One region of the Bacillus sp. 2175 genome, then DNA from elsewhere that is predicted to be linked to it. Evidence: a T-box and tRNA genes for the amino acid it is inferred to sense, from the RefSeq annotation. Region 1 holds a T-box; the other regions hold tRNA genes.
The links. The T-box of region 1 lies ahead of tyrS (tyrosine--tRNA ligase). A T-box ahead of a tRNA ligase gene usually reads a tRNA of that ligase, here a tRNA-Tyr.

Region 1 (3,255 bases):
CGAAAGATGTGCCTAATAATGTAGTAGTTGGCGGGAATCCTGCAAAGATTATAAAAAAACTAAAATAATATTTGAACGAAGTGCCTTCCTCGTCTGTATACATTTATGAAAGAATAGATGAGGGAGGCTTTTATATGTCTAATAAATTACTTCTTACTTTTGCTGTAATTGGAATTATAGTTGTATTTTCTTGTGGTCTTTTCTTACCGATACCAATTGGATATAGAGTATCAATGCTTACAGCTGGAGTTATAATGGGTGTTATGTTTTCAATCATTATTCCATTTGATAGAAAACATATAGTACGGAAAAATGGATATAAAATTGATTTTACAAAAACAAAAGTGTATTTTCGCTGGAATGTATTTGACACTATTTCTATCTGCCTTGCGTTGTATGCATGCATATGTGTGCAAGCGTTAAATACTTTAGTTACTATGGGATTTACGATTCAAAACCCATATGTGCAATTTTTTACAAATCAATCACAATTGTGGATTTTTATTGCGATTGCATATTTAATTTCCCGTATTTCATTAACGTTAAAAGGAATAAAGGAGATCAAAAATCATGGCGCAGATTGGGATTGAGGAGGAGCTCATGCTTGCGTATCAAAGTGGAGATAAACAAGCGGGAGAAAGACTATATGTTTTAATCAAACCAGCGCTATACACATTTTTATATCGATTTAACCGAGATGAACAATTAAGTATCGATCTTGTGCAAGATACGTTTTTGACGCTAGAGCGTAAGAAACATATGTATGAACTTGAAAAAGGTAAAATAAAAACGTATTTATTTCAAATTGGTTATCGTCTTATGATTAATAAATTAAATAGGAGAAAAAAGTGGCGTACGCTTTTGCCATTTTTAGTGCCGATTCCGGAAAAAGAATTTTCTCACGAAGATCGGCTCACAGTAAGAGAAGCAATTTTGAAAGTTCCAGAAGAGCAAAGAGCGGTCCTAATCCTTTCTTATTATCATGACATGCAGCAAAAAGAAATTGCAGAGATATTAAACATTCCGATTGGAACGGTGAAATCGAGACTTCATAACGGGATAAAGAAATTGAAACAATTGCTGGAGGTGGACGAAATTGAGCGAAAATCCCTTTAAGAGTGAATATAAGTTAAAGCAACATTTAGATAGTGATCATGTAGAAATACCAGACTTTCCAAAAACGGTAAGTCGATTCGATCGATTAATCGGGTTTCTTGGTTCCCCAGCGAAAGATCCTGTGGAGGCGACCATTGGGAATGATTTATCGATTGTGTTTCATGTATCGTTATTAGTTGGGGTTCCAATTCTTTCTCTTATTACGATACTCTTTATGGTGTTGTAAAGGATTGACAAGAAGGGAAACCTGACCTCTATTTGACATGCCTATATAAATGATGGTATAAAGAAAAGTATATGAATAATTGAGCGTGGAAAGGGAGAAGTAGTGATCATTTCCCTGTTTTAGAGAGCTGATGGCCGGTGAAAATCAGCACATAGATGATCGCGAATTACGCCCCTAGAGCATCTTTTTTCGATTGAATTTTATTCAAAAGGGAAAAGACGGTGCTAAGCCGTTATGTAAATAAGGTGGTAGGCTTTTTTGCCTGCAACTAGGGTGGTAACGCGATAATCAAAATCGTCCCTTATTTGAAGGGGCGATTTTTTTATGTTTTCAACCTTCACGCCAGTAATGAACTTAAAGGAGAGTATGTAGGATATGGGTATTTTACAAGATCTTGAATTTCGCGGTCTAATTAATCAGCAAACAGATGCTGAGGGCCTTGAGCAATTATTAGAAAAAGAAAGCGTTAAATTATACTGTGGTTTCGACCCGACAGCGGATAGCTTACACATTGGTCATATGTTACCAGTATTAATGTTACGTCGTTTCCAATTAGCTGGTCACCAACCAATCGCACTTGTTGGCGGTGGTACTGGTATGATCGGTGACCCGAGTGGTAAAAAAGCAGAACGTACATTAAATACGAAAGATACAGTTGCTTACTACACAGAAAGCATTAAAAACCAACTTTCAAACTTCTTAGAGTTTGAAAACGTGGACAACCCAGCAACGATGGCTAACAACTACGACTGGCTTGGTAGCTTAGATGTAATTTCATTCTTACGCGATATCGGTAAAAACTTCGGTTTAAACTATATGTTAGCAAAAGATACAGTAGCATCTCGTTTAGAAACTGGTATTTCATTCACTGAGTTTAGTTACATGATTTTACAATCATACGACTTCTTAAACTTATATCAGCAACATAATTGCCGTCTACAAATCGGTGGTAGTGACCAATGGGGTAACATTACAGCTGGTCTTGAATTAATCCGTAAATCAGAAGAAGATGCGAAAGCATTCGGTTTAACAATTCCACTAGTTACTAAATCTGACGGTACGAAGTTTGGTAAAACCGAAGGCGGCGCAATTTGGTTAGACCCAGAGAAAACAACTCCTTACGAGTTCTACCAATTCTGGATTAACACAGATGACCGCGACGTTGTTAAATACTTAAAATACTTCACATTCTTATCTCATGAAGAAATTCTTGAGCTTGAAAAGCAAGTAGCTGAAGCGCCAGAAAAACGTGCAGCACAAAAAGCATTAGGTTCTGAAATGACAAAACTTGTTCATGGTGAAGAAGCATTAGAGCAAGCGATTAAAATTTCAGCTGCATTATTCAGCGGTTCTGTAGCAGAACTGACTGCAAGCGAAATCGAGCAAGGATTCAAAGACGTACCATCTGTAGAACGTACTGCAGAAGATACAGTATTAATCGACTTACTTGTAGAAAGCAAAATCTCTCCATCAAAACGTCAAGCACGTGAAGATGTAACGAATGGCGCAATCTACGTAAACGGTGAGCGTACACAAGCATTAGACTACGTTGTAACAGAAAACGACCGCATCGAAGGTAAATTCACAATCATTCGCCGCGGTAAGAAGAAATATTTCTTAATTCGTTACTAATTAGAAACGAATGTAAACAAATAGTACCCCGAATTGTAGGCTGAAAAGTCTATGATTCGGGGTTTTTATGTATGGATTTAAATCGCCGGATCTTTTCTTTTAAATAGAATATAAAGAATTAATATGAGCATATAAAGTAAACTAACTAGCATAACGATAAATGCTGTTGGATAAAATTTTGCCGCATATATAAAGAAATCGATTTGATAAATATCTTGGTAATTTGAAACGGTGCCTTTAAAGTAATTTGTAAACTTAGCGCTATATTTCCATTCATCAGG
Region 2 (3,255 bases), 1.0 Mb from region 1:
CCGGGGATAACAGGCTTATCTCCCCCAAGAGTCCACATCGACGGGGAGGTTTGGCACCTCGATGTCGGCTCATCGCATCCTGGGGCTGTAGTCGGTCCCAAGGGTTGGGCTGTTCGCCCATTAAAGCGGTACGCGAGCTGGGTTCAGAACGTCGTGAGACAGTTCGGTCCCTATCCGTCGTGGGCGTAGGAAATTTGAGAGGAGCTGTCCTTAGTACGAGAGGACCGGGATGGACGCACCGCTGGTGTACCAGTTGTTCTGCCAAGGGCATAGCTGGGTAGCTATGTGCGGAAGGGATAAGTGCTGAAAGCATCTAAGCATGAAGCCCCCCTCAAGATGAGATTTCCCATAGCGTAAGCTAGTAAGATCCCTGAAAGATGATCAGGTTGATAGGTTCGAGGTGGAAGCATGGTGACATGTGGAGCTGACGAATACTAATAGATCGAGGACTTAACCATATAATATGTAGCAATGTTATCTAGTTTTGAAGGAATATGCATTAAAATTTCTTCTTGACATTTCGAAAGAAATGTTTATAATGATAAAAGTCTGGTAATGATGGCAGAGAGGTCACACCCGTTCCCATACCGAACACGGAAGTTAAGCTCTCTAGCGCCGATGGTAGTTGGGACCTTGTCCCTGTGAGAGTAGGACGTTGCCAGGCTAATATTATTCCGCAGTAGCTCAGTGGTAGAGCTATCGGCTGTTAACCGATCGGTCGTAGGTTCGAGTCCTACCTGCGGAGCCATTATGCTTCCATAGCTCAGCTGGTAGAGCACTTCCATGGTAAGGAAGAGGTCACCGGTTCAAGCCCGGTTGGAAGCTTGGGAATAGGTTTAAAACTTTTTTGGCCCGTTGGTCAAGTGGTTAAGACACCGCCCTTTCACGGCGGTAACACGGGTTCGAATCCCGTACGGGTCACCACTTTTGGAGGATTAGCTCAGCTGGGAGAGCACCTGCCTTACAAGCAGGGGGTCGGCGGTTCGATCCCGTCATCCTCCACCATATATATTTAAAATGTCGGAGGGGTAGCGAAGTGGCTAAACGCGGCGGACTGTAAATCCGCTCCTTCGGGTTCGGCAGTTCGAATCTGCCCCCCTCCACCATTTTCTTTAAAATAACCTGAGAGGGTTTATTTTTTTGAAAAGATAACCATACTAGTAAATATTAATGGGCTATAGCCAAGCGGTAAGGCAACGGACTTTGACTCCGTCATGCGCTGGTTCGAATCCAGCTAGCCCAGCCATTTACGAGCCATTAGCTCAGTTGGTAGAGCATCTGACTTTTAATCAGAGGGTCGAAGGTTCGAGTCCTTCATGGCTCATCATTTTTGCGGAAGTAGTTCAGTGGTAGAATACAACCTTGCCAAGGTTGGGGTCGCGGGTTCGAATCCCGTCTTCCGCTTAATTAATAAGGGGCCTTAGCTCAGCTGGGAGAGCGCCTGCCTTGCACGCAGGAGGTCAGCGGTTCGATCCCGCTAGGCTCCATCTAAATAAAAAAGCTTACATCATATGATGTAAGCTTTTTTTGTGTTTAAAAAGACAACTTTTATACTTGTCGTTTAAAATGAAGAAAACGTAAAAATAAGGGATGGGGAGATAATTGTGAAAGTTGTTATTGCATCTGATTCATATAAAGAAAGCCTAAAAGCTATAGAAGTATGTGGAGCTATTGAAAGAGGTTTTAGAGCAATTTTTCCTAATGCAGAGTATGTGAAAATACCAATTGGAGATGGAGGAGAAGGGACGGTTGAATCACTTGTTGATGCTACAGGGGGGAGAATTATATCAATTAGTGTGACAGGACCGCTTAGAGAAGGTATACAAGCTTTTTATGGCATTTCTAAAGATAAAAAGACAGCGTTTATAGAAATGGCAGCAGCATCAGGATTACAGCACGTTCCAGTTGAAAAGCGCAACCCACTTATTACAACGACAAAAGGAACAGGAGAACTTATATTACATGCGCTAGATCAAGGAGTGGAGTACATAATTTTAGGACTTGGCGGAAGTGCTACAAATGATGGTGGGGCAGGTATGTTAGCAGCTTTAGGAGTAAGATTTATAAATGACAAGGGTGAAGTAATAGATCCATCTGGAGGCACATTACATTCGATTGTTGCTATTGATTTTTCACAAATGGACCCCCGCTTAAAGGGGGTAAAGATAGAAGCGGCATGTGATGTGGATAATCCATTAGTCGGAATGCAGGGAGCATCTTTCATATTTGGGAGACAAAAGGGTGCAAATGTAGAGATGATGAAAGAGCTAGATGAGAATTTACAACATTATGCGAATATGCTTAAACGATATGTATCTTTTGATGTATCTGAAATACCTGGTGCAGGGGCAGCGGGAGGAATGGGAGCGGCTGTTATTTCAGTGTTAAAGGGAGACTTGCGGAGGGGCATTGAAATTGTATTAGATTATACAAATTTCGATAAACATATAGAAGATGCAAATCTCATTATAACTGGTGAAGGTAGAATAGATAAACAAACTGCATATGGAAAGGCTCCTGTGGGTGTTGCGGGGCGTGCAAAACGTTTTTCTGTGCCTGTAATTGCTATTGGAGGGTCTGTATCATCTGATTATTCAGCTGTGTACGAGAAAGGAATAGATGCGGTATTTAGTATTACAACGAGACCGATGACACTAGAAGAAGCATATAAAGTAGCAGAAGAAAATATTGAAATGACAACAAAAAATATTGCAATAGTATGGAAAATAGCATCAGAAAAACACTTCTAAATGTAGGAGTGTTTTATTATTATTATTTAATAATAGTGATTGCGATTGTTTCATTAAGTTAACTTTATACATAGAATAGTCTTGAAATTTGGTTTTCAGTATGAATATAAGTGAATAAATTGTATATCCATACAGAAAAATGTCGAGTTGAGTCAGACTATATAAAAGATTTAAAATATTTAGTGAAGGCATAAAAGGGGGATACTATCTATGAAAAAGGAAATCTCAGTTATTGGAGTTCCAATGGATTTAGGACAGATGCGTCGTGGAGTTGATATGGGACCGAGCGCGATCCGTTATGCAGGGGTAATTGAAAGAATTGAAGAAATTGGATATGACGTTAAAGATATGGGAGATATATGTATAGAGAGAGAAAAAGAGATAGATGAAAATACAAAATTAAGAAACCTTACACAAGTTGCAACTGTATGTAATGAATTAGCAAGTAAGGTGGATCATATTATAGAAGAAGGTCGTTTTCCACTTGTATTAGGTGGTGACCATA
Region 3 (3,255 bases), 1.5 Mb from region 1:
TTCTGAACCGCCTTTTGCTTTTTCAACTGCACGATCAATAATTGTTCTTGGAACATTGTATGTTTTCGCACGCTCTAATACAACTCTTAGCGCTTGGTTTGATTCTGGATCTGGCTCGCCTTGTTTTGCTGCCACATAAATTTCACGCCCAAATTTCGCGTATATACGGCTTGTATTTGCATCTTTTGATGCTTTTTTGTCTTTAATATTGTTCCATTTACGGCCCATACTTTCCACTCTCTTTCCCGTTTTAAATCTACATAAAAATATTAATATGAAATATAATGTGTGTTCAACACATTTTTAAAAGAAATATAAAAAGTTCATTTTTGATTCATATTATAGACATAATATAAATCACTATCATTTTGTTCTTTCGACAAGTTATATTATACATGAATTCCTACGTTTATTACGAATTTTAGAAGCACATAGTATAATTTAACAAAAAGACTCTAACATTTCTGTTAGAGTCTTTTTATATTGCTGACACCTATTCCCATAATTACTTTCTATTGTTGTATAATAAAAATAGGGAAAAATTTGAAGAAAAGAGAGAAGGAGAATTATGACACATTCAAATGAGAAAAAAGCACATAGTCTTAAAGGGATAGAAGAAAAGTTAAACCCAACTATCTATCAAGTGAGATTCATGAAATTAGATGAACCAATTCAATTTGAGTCGTTCCCTGAATTAAAAGATTTAGGGGACTGGTTAAGTACTTCAACGCATATGTGGGCGTGCCACTCAACTATGTATAAGTACAACAGAGAAGGGTTTGAAAAGAAGTTTTTAGAGATTACAAACTTAACCGTTGATAGTGTACTAATATCTACTGGTGGTATCGGATTTAACTTCATGTCACCGGGGTGGAGAAATTCTCTCTAGAGTACTCGAAAGAAATATTGTATATACAATACTTTTTCTGCTTATTTTGTCATGTAATGAAAAGAAAACAAAAAAGCTCTATACTAATTGTATAGAGCTTTTTTACGCCGTTCATGATACCGATGGTCGGGGTCGAACCGACACTCCCGAAGGAACACGATTTTGAGTCGTGCGCGTCTGCCAATTCCGCCACATCGGCACAAAAGAAAAGGCGGCAACCGGATTTGAACCGGTGATAAAGGTTTTGCAGACCTCTGCCTTACCACTTGGCTATGCCGCCATATTAAATTTTATTGGAGCGGAAGACGGGATTCGAACCCGCGACCCCAACCTTGGCAAGGTTGTATTCTACCACTGAACTACTTCCGCAAAAATGGCTGGGCTAGCTGGATTCGAACCAGCGCATGACGGAGTCAAAGTCCGTTGCCTTACCGCTTGGCTATAGCCCATCGAATTCTTACTTAATTATATGTAAGTATCCATTAGATTATTTGTAATTTTTAAAATAAAAATGGGGCGACTGATGGGAATCGAACCCACGAATGCCGGAGCCACAATCCGGTGCGTTAACCACTTCGCCACAACCGCCATGTTGTGTAAATATATTTGGCAGGGGCAGTAGGAATCGAACCCACACTGGAGGTTTTGGAGACCTCAGTTCTACCTTTAAACTATGCCCCTATGTAAATGGTGGAGGGGGGCAGATTCGAACTGCCGAACCCGAAGGAGCGGATTTACAGTCCGCCGCGTTTAGCCACTTCGCTACCCCTCCGAAACTTACATGGTGCCGGCTAGAGGACTTGAACCCCCAACCTACTGATTACAAGTCAGTTGCTCTACCAATTGAGCTAAGCCGGCGTATTTTATTAAAATAAATGGTGGCTCGGGACGGAATCGAACCGCCGACACGAGGATTTTCAGTCCTCTGCTCTACCGACTGAGCTACCGAGCCTTATTAAAATGGCGGTCCCGACCGGGGTCGAACCGGCGATCTCCTGCGTGACAGGCAGGCATGTTAACCACTACACCACGGGACCATTTGGTTGCGGGGACAGGATTTGAACCTGCGACCTTCGGGTTATGAGCCCGACGAGCTACCGTGCTGCTCCACCCCGCGATAATACTATTCATATAAAATTTATATGGTGGAGGATGACGGGATCGAACCGCCGACCCCCTGCTTGTAAGGCAGGTGCTCTCCCAGCTGAGCTAATCCTCCAAAGTGGTGACCCGTACGGGATTCGAACCCGTGTTACCGCCGTGAAAGGGCGGTGTCTTAACCACTTGACCAACGGGCCAAATACTATAAATCCTATGGCGGAGAGCAAGGGATTCGAACCCTTGATACGCTTGTGACGTATACACGATTTCCAATCGTGCTCCTTCGGCCAACTCGGACAGCTCTCCAATGGCTCCGCAGGTAGGAATCGAACCTACGACCGATCGGTTAACAGCCGATAGCTCTACCGCTGAGCTACTGCGGAATAATATTGCCTGGCAACGTCCTACTCTCACAGGGACAAGGTCCCAACTACCATCGGCGCTAGAGAGCTTAACTTCCGTGTTCGGTATGGGAACGGGTGTGACCTCTCTGCCATCATTACCAGACATTATTCTTTTGAGACAATCATTATTATAACTTATTTACTTTAAAAGTCAACAAGTTTTTTATGTTCTCTCAAAACTAGATAACATTGCTACATATTATATGGTTAAGTCCTCGATCTATTAGTATTCGTCAGCTCCACATGTCACCATGCTTCCACCTCGAACCTATCAACCTGATCATCTTTCAGGGATCTTACTAGCTTACGCTATGGGAAATCTCATCTTGAGGGGGGCTTCATGCTTAGATGCTTTCAGCACTTATCCCTTCCGCACATAGCTACCCAGCTATGCCCTTGGCAGAACAACTGGTACACCAGCGGTGCGTCCATCCCGGTCCTCTCGTACTAAGGACAGCTCCTCTCAAATTTCCTACGCCCACGACGGATAGGGACCGAACTGTCTCACGACGTTCTGAACCCAGCTCGCGTACCGCTTTAATGGGCGAACAGCCCAACCCTTGGGACCGACTACAGCCCCAGGATGCGATGAGCCGACATCGAGGTGCCAAACCTCCCCGTCGATGTGGACTCTTGGGGGAGATAAGCCTGTTATCCCCGGGGTAGCTTTTATCCGTTGAGCGATGGCCCTTCCATGCGGAACCACCGGATCACTAAGCCCGACTTTCGTCCCTGCTCGACTTGTAGGTCTCGCAGTCAAGCTCCCTTATGCCTTTGCACTCTACGAATGATTTCCAACCATTCTGAGGGAACCTTTGGGCGCCTCCGTTACACTTTAGGAGGCGACCGCCCCAGTCAAAC

Region 2: it encodes a tRNA-Tyr, which carries the amino acid that the T-box ahead of tyrS (tyrosine--tRNA ligase) is inferred to sense. The anticodon was not compared.
Region 3: it encodes a tRNA-Tyr, which carries the amino acid that the T-box ahead of tyrS (tyrosine--tRNA ligase) is inferred to sense. The anticodon was not compared.

Annotation. Positions count from the first base shown of each region.
Region 1 is NZ_CM173819.1:4,382,741-4,385,995, reverse strand. It holds gene ACXKY9_RS22760 (maltose acetyltransferase domain-containing protein) at 1-68, shown strand, start outside; gene ACXKY9_RS22755 (hypothetical protein) at 135-590, shown strand; gene ACXKY9_RS22750 (RNA polymerase sigma factor) at 571-1,116, shown strand; gene ACXKY9_RS22745 (hypothetical protein) at 1,097-1,342, shown strand; T-box leader at 1,420-1,647, shown strand; gene tyrS (tyrosine--tRNA ligase) at 1,718-2,974, shown strand; gene ACXKY9_RS22735 (YjdJ family protein) at 3,052-3,255, opposite strand, start outside.
Region 2 is NZ_CM173819.1:155,018-158,272, forward strand. It holds rRNA gene ACXKY9_RS00885 (23S ribosomal RNA) at 1-458, shown strand, start outside; rRNA gene rrf (5S ribosomal RNA) at 549-664, shown strand; tRNA gene ACXKY9_RS00895 (tRNA-Asn) at 674-748, shown strand; tRNA gene ACXKY9_RS00900 (tRNA-Thr) at 753-825, shown strand; tRNA gene ACXKY9_RS00905 (tRNA-Glu) at 850-924, shown strand; tRNA gene ACXKY9_RS00910 (tRNA-Val) at 930-1,005, shown strand; tRNA gene ACXKY9_RS00915 (tRNA-Tyr) at 1,023-1,106, shown strand; tRNA gene ACXKY9_RS00920 (tRNA-Gln) at 1,172-1,246, shown strand; tRNA gene ACXKY9_RS00925 (tRNA-Lys) at 1,252-1,324, shown strand; tRNA gene ACXKY9_RS00930 (tRNA-Gly) at 1,333-1,404, shown strand; tRNA gene ACXKY9_RS00935 (tRNA-Ala) at 1,415-1,487, shown strand; gene ACXKY9_RS00940 (glycerate kinase) at 1,605-2,750, shown strand; gene rocF (arginase) at 2,961-3,255, shown strand, end outside.
Region 3 is NZ_CM173819.1:624,103-627,357, reverse strand. It holds gene ACXKY9_RS03495 (YebC/PmpR family DNA-binding transcriptional regulator) at 1-228, opposite strand, end outside; gene ACXKY9_RS03490 (DUF3884 family protein) at 569-889, shown strand; tRNA gene ACXKY9_RS03485 (tRNA-Leu) at 1,007-1,088, opposite strand; tRNA gene ACXKY9_RS03480 (tRNA-Cys) at 1,099-1,169, opposite strand; tRNA gene ACXKY9_RS03475 (tRNA-Gly) at 1,184-1,258, opposite strand; tRNA gene ACXKY9_RS03470 (tRNA-Gln) at 1,264-1,338, opposite strand; tRNA gene ACXKY9_RS03465 (tRNA-His) at 1,402-1,477, opposite strand; tRNA gene ACXKY9_RS03460 (tRNA-Trp) at 1,497-1,570, opposite strand; tRNA gene ACXKY9_RS03455 (tRNA-Tyr) at 1,578-1,661, opposite strand; tRNA gene ACXKY9_RS03450 (tRNA-Thr) at 1,672-1,747, opposite strand; tRNA gene ACXKY9_RS03445 (tRNA-Phe) at 1,766-1,841, opposite strand; tRNA gene ACXKY9_RS03440 (tRNA-Asp) at 1,851-1,926, opposite strand; tRNA gene ACXKY9_RS03435 (tRNA-Met) at 1,930-2,006, opposite strand; tRNA gene ACXKY9_RS03430 (tRNA-Val) at 2,033-2,108, opposite strand; tRNA gene ACXKY9_RS03425 (tRNA-Glu) at 2,113-2,187, opposite strand; tRNA gene ACXKY9_RS03420 (tRNA-Ser) at 2,205-2,296, opposite strand; tRNA gene ACXKY9_RS03415 (tRNA-Asn) at 2,299-2,373, opposite strand; rRNA gene rrf (5S ribosomal RNA) at 2,382-2,497, opposite strand; rRNA gene ACXKY9_RS03405 (23S ribosomal RNA) at 2,598-3,255, opposite strand, start outside.